2 linked regions of the Desulfatitalea tepidiphila genome follow. The protein of the gene in region 2 binds, or shares a complex with, the protein of the main gene of each other region. Links are inferred from orthologs where the notes say so. Each region holds a gene or a part of one and is shown on either strand. Other genes may lie near its edges.

Region 1 (3,552 bases), 2.1 Mb from region 2 along the record:
GTCAACCAGGCAGAAGTTCCGGTGACCCTGGAGAAGCCAGAAGTGATATACGGGTTTATCCAGAGTTTAGATCAATAGCACATGCCAGGCGATTGCAGTCGACGGTTGCGTCGGCCCGGCTTGGGCCGGACGCCCGACATGCATCACCTGAGCAGATACTCTGGCCTGATATGTCGCATCGCTCTGAAAATGTTTCCCTTTATCTTATCGTTGGAACAATAGAGTCTTTCGAGCACGGATTTCACGGCAGCTCTTCTGGAGCGCCCCGCACTCGGGCATGGATTTTCGACAATCGGCCACTCCATCTTCCGCGAAAAACGCTTCAAATCGGCCTCCTCGGTGTAAGCCAAGGGGCGGATCACTGTCAAGCGTCCTTGAAAAAAAGATTGACTGGGCCGCATGGTGCTCATCTCGCCAGCATACAACATATTCAAAAAAAAGTCTCGATGATATCGTCTTTGTTGTGACCCAGCGCCACCTTGTTGCAGCCCAAGGCCTCCGCCGTTTCGAAAAGCCGCTGCCGTCTTCTGCGGGCACAGAGGAAACAGGGATTTTCCCGGTTCACATCGCTGTGGGCCACCCGGCCGAAATCGGTGAACTCGATCCGAACCGGCCAACCCATCTGGCGGCCGTAACGTTCGATTCGCACGGCGCCGTCTCCACCGAATCCCAGATCGACATGAATCGGAAAAAGACTGTAATTGACAGGTACGCGGGGTTGCCGCTCCGTGAGAAGCCAGAGAAGCGCCCAGCTATCCTTGCCACCGGAAAGACCCACCGCGATTCGATCGTCGTCCGCGATCATGTCGTAGGCATGCAAGGCCTTTCCCATGGATCTGTTGAGGATCTTGAATATGTTGCTGGATTTAGGCAAGTGCGATCAATTGATGGCTATTCCAACTCCAGTTGTTTCTTCTTTTCCATCACCTTACCCGCTGCAAGCTCACGCAACGCCACCACGATATCCTCATTCTTGGGTGAACTGACGAGATATTCGGAACCTTCCCGAATCTGGCGCACCCGCGAGGCAGCCATGTGGACCAACTTAAAACGATTGCCTACTCTTTTTAAACAATCCTCAATGGTGATTCTTGCCACAACCGACCTCCAATATGAAAAACGTCATGCGTTTTATAAGATTTCCACCAACTCGTAAACTCTTTTTCCGCCAGGCGCCTGGAGCACGATTTCATCCCCCGGCTTTTTGCCGATGATGGCCTGGCCTAACGGTGAAGCGACCGAAATGCGCCCTTCGCGAATGTCCGACTCATCCGGCCCCACCAATTGATACTCCACATCTTCCCCGGTTTCCACGTTGGACAGCAGGACCCGACTGGCAAAGACGGCACGGTCCTTGGGCAAAGCCTCTGGATTGATGATCTGAGCGTTCCCCAGCTTGTAGTTCAGCTCGTTGACCCGTGCCTCTATAAAAGCCTGGCGCTCTTTGGCCGCCTCGAACTCGGCGTTTTCCGACAGGTCGCCGTGGGCACGTGCCTCCTCGATCGCCTTGATGACCCGGGGGCGCTCAACCGACATCAGGTGGCTTAATTCCTTTTTTAGCACCTCGTATCCTTGAGGGGTAATGGGGATTTTTTCCAACGCTGTCTCCTTTTGATTCACGAAATAGCCGCGACCCGACAAGGGTCAACGTTTTGCACCAATGAAAACATAAACCAATGAGCACCCTCAACACCGCCAACAGGGGCCATTGGTTTATATCTTAATGCAATTTATTTTGTGCAAATAACCATTTTCTATGGATCTGTCAATAAAAACAGCCGCAGCCACCATCGGTGACCGGCCAATCCTATCCTAGCTCAGAATGTCACCTGTTTATTTCGGCATCCGACTTTCGCAGGTAGACGGGGCGAAAACCATGAATGTCTTCTATGGTCCCTTTTGCCATTTGCATGGCGGCCAACCTGGCAAGGACGGCCGGACGGGGCACAGTGAGTTCGGTCGCCCCGGCAACGTCGGCATCGGGGCATCGTGCTTTCAGCTCTTTCGCGTACAAGAGGGCGCCGTTTCCGATAAAAAGACATCGGCCGGCCACTCGACCGGCCACATCGGCAGCCGCACCAACCCGCTCTTCACACACCCGCTGCAATCCATGATCGGTTCGATGAAACAGCGACCAGTAGACCTCTTTGCGTCGTGCGTCGATCATCGGGCAGACCGACGGGTATCCTTCAGTCGCCTGATGGGCCAATACCTCCAGCGATGAAACGCCGATCAAGGGTTTCCCCAAGGCAAAAGCGAGGCCCTTAACGGCACTGATCCCGATGCGCAGCCCGGTGAAACTGCCCGGCCCACGCGTCACAGCCACCGCATCCAATTCCGTCGGTTCCCAGCGCAGGATCGCTATCCCCGTTCGGATACCCTCCATCAAGACCCTGGTGTGGGTCAGCCCGGGGTTAAGTATCATTTCCAACTGGCAACGCCCATCCACCGCCAGCCCAATACCGCACACCTCGGTCGACGTATCCACGCAGAGCATTCGCATGGCCGTCAGGATGACTTCTTGACCGCTTTACGGCGTTTGCTCGCCACACCAAAGGTGACGGCTTTTCCGATGGGTGCCTGCAATGCGATGTCCAACACCTCGTCCATGTTCTGAACCGTGACGAACTTGAGTTTACGTTTGATGGCGGCGGGGATTTCCACCAGCTCCCGATTGTTTTTGGCCGGTATGATCACGGTTTTGATACCCGCCCGCAGGGCACCCAGGGACTTTTCTTTCAGGCCGCCGATGGGCAGCACCCGGCCTCGCAGTGTAATTTCACCGGTCATGGCCACATCCTTGTCAACCGGCCGTTGGGTAACGGCGGAGATCAGTGCAGTGGCCATGGCGATGCCGGCGGAAGGACCGTCCTTGGGAATGGCGCCGGCCGGCACATGCAGATGAATGTCGAGATTTTCGAAGGTGTTGGCTTTCACCCCGACCTTGTCGAGATAGGAGCGGGCATAACTCAGGGCGGCGCGTGCCGATTCCTGCATGACTTCGCCGATCTGCCCGGTGATGATCAGCTCACCCTTGCCCCGCATCAGGCTCGCCTCCACGTAGAGGACTTCCCCGCCGGCCTGGGTCCAGGCCAGGCCCGTTGAAAGGCCGACCTGGCTGGCCTCCTGGTCGAGTTCAGGATAAAATTTGGGCACCCCGAGATATTTTTCCAGATTCCCGCGAGTGATATTAAAAGGCCCTTTTTCACCTTCGGCGATGCGCCGGGCCACTTTTCGGCAGACCGTGGCAATCTCACGCTCCAGGTTCCGGAGCCCCGCTTCTGAGGTGTACTCGTTGATCATTGCGGTCATGGCCTGGGGGCTGATGGTGAGCTGATTATTCCGTTTGAAGCCGTTTTCCTTGAGCTGACGCGGCAGAAGATACTTTTCGGCAATCGACCTTTTCTCGTCCTCGGTGTATCCGGAGAGGTTGATTACCTCCATCCGATCCAAAAGGGCCGAAGGTATCGTGTCGGTGACATTGGCCGTGAGGACGAACATGACCTGGGACAGATCGAACGGCAGATTCAGGTAGTGGTCCGAAAATTCCAC
Region 2 (4,252 bases):
TGCGGCTCGTCCCCCAATCGAGGGCCAGCTGCGCCCGCAGCCGTTCGTTTTCGACCTTGAGGCCGGCATGTTCGCAGGCCCGCTCGATGGTGATCTTGAGCTCTTCGAAATCGAGGGGTTTGATCAGATAGTCGTAAGCGCCGGCCTTGAGCGCCTCCACCGCCGATTCGACCGACGAATAGGCAGTCATGATAATCACGGGGATGGCTGGATTGTAGGCCTTGATCTGCCCGAGCGCCTCGATGCCGCTCACATGGGCCATACGCACGTCCATGAGTACCAGATCCACCGGCTCGGCACGCACGGCCGCCACGGCTTCGCCGCCATCCGTGGCCGTGAGGACCTCATACTTCCAACTGCGGCAAATGGTCTTCAAAGTAGTCAAGTGCCCGGCATCGTCGTCGACGATCAGTAACCGGTTGCGTCTATTCATCGCGACGCCCTCCCTGTGCTGTTCTGTCCTCATCCGCACAGGGCAGATGCAGCAGAAAGGTCGTGCCACGTCCCGGCGCGCTCTCCACGTTGAGCCGCGCTCCGTGGGCCTCGACGATTTTATGCACGATGGCCAACCCCAATCCCGTGCCCTGGCTCTTGGTGGTGTAGTAGGGATCGAAAATTTTAGCCATTTCATCGGGTGCCATGCCCTGGCCCGTATCGCTGATCGCGACCCGCACCTCGCCCGGATCGACCCGCTCGCAGCGCACGGTCAATTGTCCGCCATCGACCATGGCCTCGATGGCGTTGATCAGCAGATTGAGCAAGCACTGGGCCATGCGGTCCGGGTCGATGAGGACCGGGCACAACCCATCGTCCATTTTCAATTCGACCTGGACGCGCTGATTGGCCGCGTCCTGCTGAATCAAACCGACCGCCCGGGTCACGATGGGCGCGATATCGATCCGCCGCCGTTTGATGTCCGACGGACGGGCGAAGGAGAGCAGCTCGGTGATCACCCGGTTCAGGCGATCCACCTCCTGGACCATCACCTCGGCCGCCTCCCGGCCCTCGCTGCCCGCTTCGAACTGACCGGAAAAGAAAGTGGCCAGCCCCTTGATCGAGCTGAGGGGATTGCGGATTTCATGGGCCACGCCGGCGGCCAAGCCCCCGAGCGCAGCCAATTTTTCCTGCCGGCGCACCTCGTCCTGCAAGCGGCGCACCTCGCCCAGGTCCCTTAGAATGAGAATCTGCCCGACATAAGCGTCGAGCTCGTTGACGATGCGAGCGGCACTGACGCTCACCGGCACGGTCCGGCCGCTGATAAAACGGCATTCCATCTCCTGCTCGGCAATCGTTTGGCCGCTGTCGAGCAACTCTTTCAAACCGCAAAGGGTCGAAGGCAGCAGCATATCGGCCGGTTGGCCGCCCGTTTCTTCCCTTTTCAAACCGGTGATGCGTTCGGCCGCTGCATTGAAAAAGGTGATGCGCCCCTGCTGATCGGTGGCGATCAGGCCGACCGGCAGGCTGGCCACCACCTTGTCGGCAAAGGCGCTGGCATCCTGAAGGGAGCGTTTGGTGGCGCGATAGCTGTACATCCAGAATAGAGAGACGAAACCCGCAAATCCCAGCAGAACCAGCACGACCGAAAGCACCAGGGTGGTATTTAAATCTTCGCGAATGGCCGCTTCGAAGGGTTCGACGTCCAGACCGGCCACGATCAATAATTGTTTCTGATCGGAGGCTGAAAACCAGTCGTCATTCTGGGGCGGCACCGTCCCATGACGCCGCATCATACCGTACATGCGGGTGCTTCCCGGCCCTCTTCCCGCCAACATGGGTCGAAACGGGCGATGCACTTCAAAGACTCGGCCCTCCTCACCCAGATCGACCAACTCCCAATTCTCCTGCAGGTCGGACCCCAGGTGCAACAGCTTGCGTCCCTGATCGAAAGGTTTGCCGATCATCTCCGGATCGCTGTGGGCCACCGCCTTTCCGTCCGGATCCACGACAGCCATGTAGCGCACGTCCGGCAACCGGCCGGTCTCTTCGAGCAATCGCTGGATCTGGGCCCCGCCCCAGGACATCCCCATCATTCCGGTTCGCGTGCCGGCCTCCACGGCCCGGATGAGCACCGCGCCCTTGGCGCTGAGGATCTCCGACATGTGGCGCTGCTCCCGATTGGCCTTCTGGATCGCAAGCACGATTACCACGACGATCAGGATCGCCGTCGATCCCAGGATAACCCAGGGCGAAATCTGCATGCCGGTTTTGCGGGCGCTCTTTTTAGGATGTGCCTCTGTCATATTTCTTCCGAGTGTCCATCCATAAAGGAAAACGACAGGCCCGATAAAGTCGAAACCCCCTACAAGTCACAACAACTCGACAAATGTCTCAACACCGGGGCTTGCGCGAATAGACATCCGCGTCGAGATCGGTGCGCTCGCCCCTGCCCAGGTGATAATATCCCACCGCCGCGATCATGGCGGCATTGTCCCCACACAAGGCCATGGGTGGCATGTGCACCGCAAGCGAACGGGCGGCGCCATCTGTCGCAAGACGTTCTCTCAAACGCCGATTGGCCGCCACACCGCCCACCACGGCCACCCGCGAACACCCTTTGACCTCGGCTGCGTAAAGCAGCTTGTGCACCAGCACATCCATGACCGCCTCCTGAAACGCGGCGGCGATGTCGGCGCACCGTTCCTCTGCGGCCTGGGGATGCGTCTGGATATAGCGGTTGACCGCCGTCTTGAGACCGCTGAAGCTGAAATCGAATTGATCCTTTTCCAGATAGGGCCGGGTAAAGGCAATGGCATCCGCGTTGCCCTGGGCGGCCAGGTGGTCGATGACTGCACCGCCCGGATAACCCAGCCCGAGCATCTTGGCCACTTTATCATAGGCCTCGCCGGCCGCATCGTCACGGGTCTGGCCGAGAAGTTCGTGGCTGTTTTCCGAGGCTACATGGTAGATGCCCGTGTGACCGCCGGATGCGAGCAGCGCCACGTAGGGAAATTCAGGCGGATCGTCTCCGAGACGAATCGAATAGAGATGCCCCTCCAGGTGATCGACCCCCACCCAGGGCAATCCACGTGCAAAGGCAAAGGCTTTGGCAAAGGAAAAACCGATCAGCAGACAACCCACCAGCCCCGGTCCCTGGGTGGCGGCCACGGCATCGATCTCTTCGATCCTGAGCCCGGCATCGCCGATGGCCTGCTCGACCACCGGCACCACGGCCTCGATGTGCTTGCGCGATGCCAACTCCGGCACCACGCCGCCGTATGGATGGTGAATCGCCACCTGCGACGCCACCGCAGACGACAATATCCTGCGCCCGTCTTCGACAATGGCCGCCGCCGTTTCATCACAGGAGGATTCGATACCGAGGACACGCATGTTGATCACCTTTGGCTGCCTTGGGCCGATGGAGGGATGCGCGAGGAGAAGGGTGCTCTGGATTACTTGCGAGGTTTGGACACCGCCCGGGTGTCCCCGCTGCGGAGCCCTCAACTGCGACAGGGCGGCTGGTCTTGCGCACCCTTGGCCACCCATTTAAGGAAACGGGAGAAAAGATCGAAAAGCTTTCGTATCATTAAAATTCCCAGAACAGCTGGTACCCGTCCACAAATAGGTCGATTGGCCATCTGTGGATGGGGACCACCTACATCCAGCGAAAACGGCTATCGCCCCCGCTTTCCCTCTCGGTGATTTCGCCGATGACCCAGGCCTTCTCCTTCATGGCCAACAGGCGGGCGACGATGTCCTGGGCGGCGTCTTCGGGAACGACGGTCACCATGCCGATCCCGTTGTTGAACACTCGCAGCATCTCGTCATCGGTCACCTTGCCCGCCTCCTGCAAAAACTTGAATATCGGCGGGGTTTCCCAACTGCCGCGGTGCAGCGCAATCCCGCAAGCCTTGGGAATGATCCGCAGCACATTGTTGACGATGCCGCCGCCGGTAATATGGGCCAATCCCCGGATCGGCAGCCCGCGGATCAGATGTTGCACGGTCTCGGAATAGATCCGCGTGGGCGTGAGCAGCTCTTCTCCCAGGGTCCGGCCCAGGTCCGGAACATGGGTGTGGACATCCATCTTGAGCACATCGAAACAGATCTTGCGCACCAGCGAATAGCCGTTGCTGTGCAGGCCGCTGGAGGCGATGCCGATCATCTGGTGGCCGACCTGGATCTCCGATCCGTCCACGATCTTGTTGTTGTCGACCAATCCCACGGCGAAACCGGCCAGGTCGTACTCGCCGTCGGCATAAAACCCCGGCATCTCGGCGGTCTCTCCCCCGATCAGGGCACAGTGCGCCTC

The links. Proteins that work in one complex are often made in the same cells at the same time.
Region 1: the proteins of tsaD (region 2) and tsaB are in contact, whole or in part, in a solved structure (PDB 4WQ4), measured with the Escherichia coli proteins. The link is inferred for Desulfatitalea tepidiphila from one-to-one orthologs.

What each region holds. Positions count from the first base shown.
Region 1 is NZ_BCAG01000003.1:2,315,526-2,319,077, forward strand. The notes cover bases 665-3,552. They hold tsaB (tRNA (adenosine(37)-N6)-threonylcarbamoyltransferase complex dimerization subunit type 1 TsaB), read right to left. Parts: upstream 2,504-3,552; coding sequence 1,826-2,503; downstream 665-1,825. Other genes in these bases: DFT_RS26795 (PP-loop family protein), read right to left, coding at 665-874; rpoZ (DNA-directed RNA polymerase subunit omega), read right to left, coding at 892-1,098; greA (transcription elongation factor GreA), read right to left, coding at 1,132-1,599; lon (endopeptidase La), read right to left, coding at 2,509-3,552. Outside these bases: more of DFT_RS26795, read right to left, coding at 431-664. UniProt on the Escherichia coli protein: Required for the formation of a threonylcarbamoyl group on adenosine at position 37 (t(6)A37) in tRNAs that read codons beginning with adenine.
Region 2 is NZ_BCAG01000003.1:248,447-252,698, reverse strand. The notes cover bases 1,330-4,252. They hold tsaD (tRNA (adenosine(37)-N6)-threonylcarbamoyltransferase complex transferase subunit TsaD), read right to left. Parts: upstream 3,331-4,252; coding sequence 2,329-3,330; downstream 1,330-2,328. Other genes in these bases: purM (phosphoribosylformylglycinamidine cyclo-ligase), read right to left, coding at 3,596-4,252; DFT_RS05740 (ATP-binding protein), read right to left, coding at 1,330-2,240. Also shown: DFT_RS05745 (sigma-54-dependent transcriptional regulator), read right to left, coding at 1-433; more of DFT_RS05740, read right to left, coding at 426-1,329.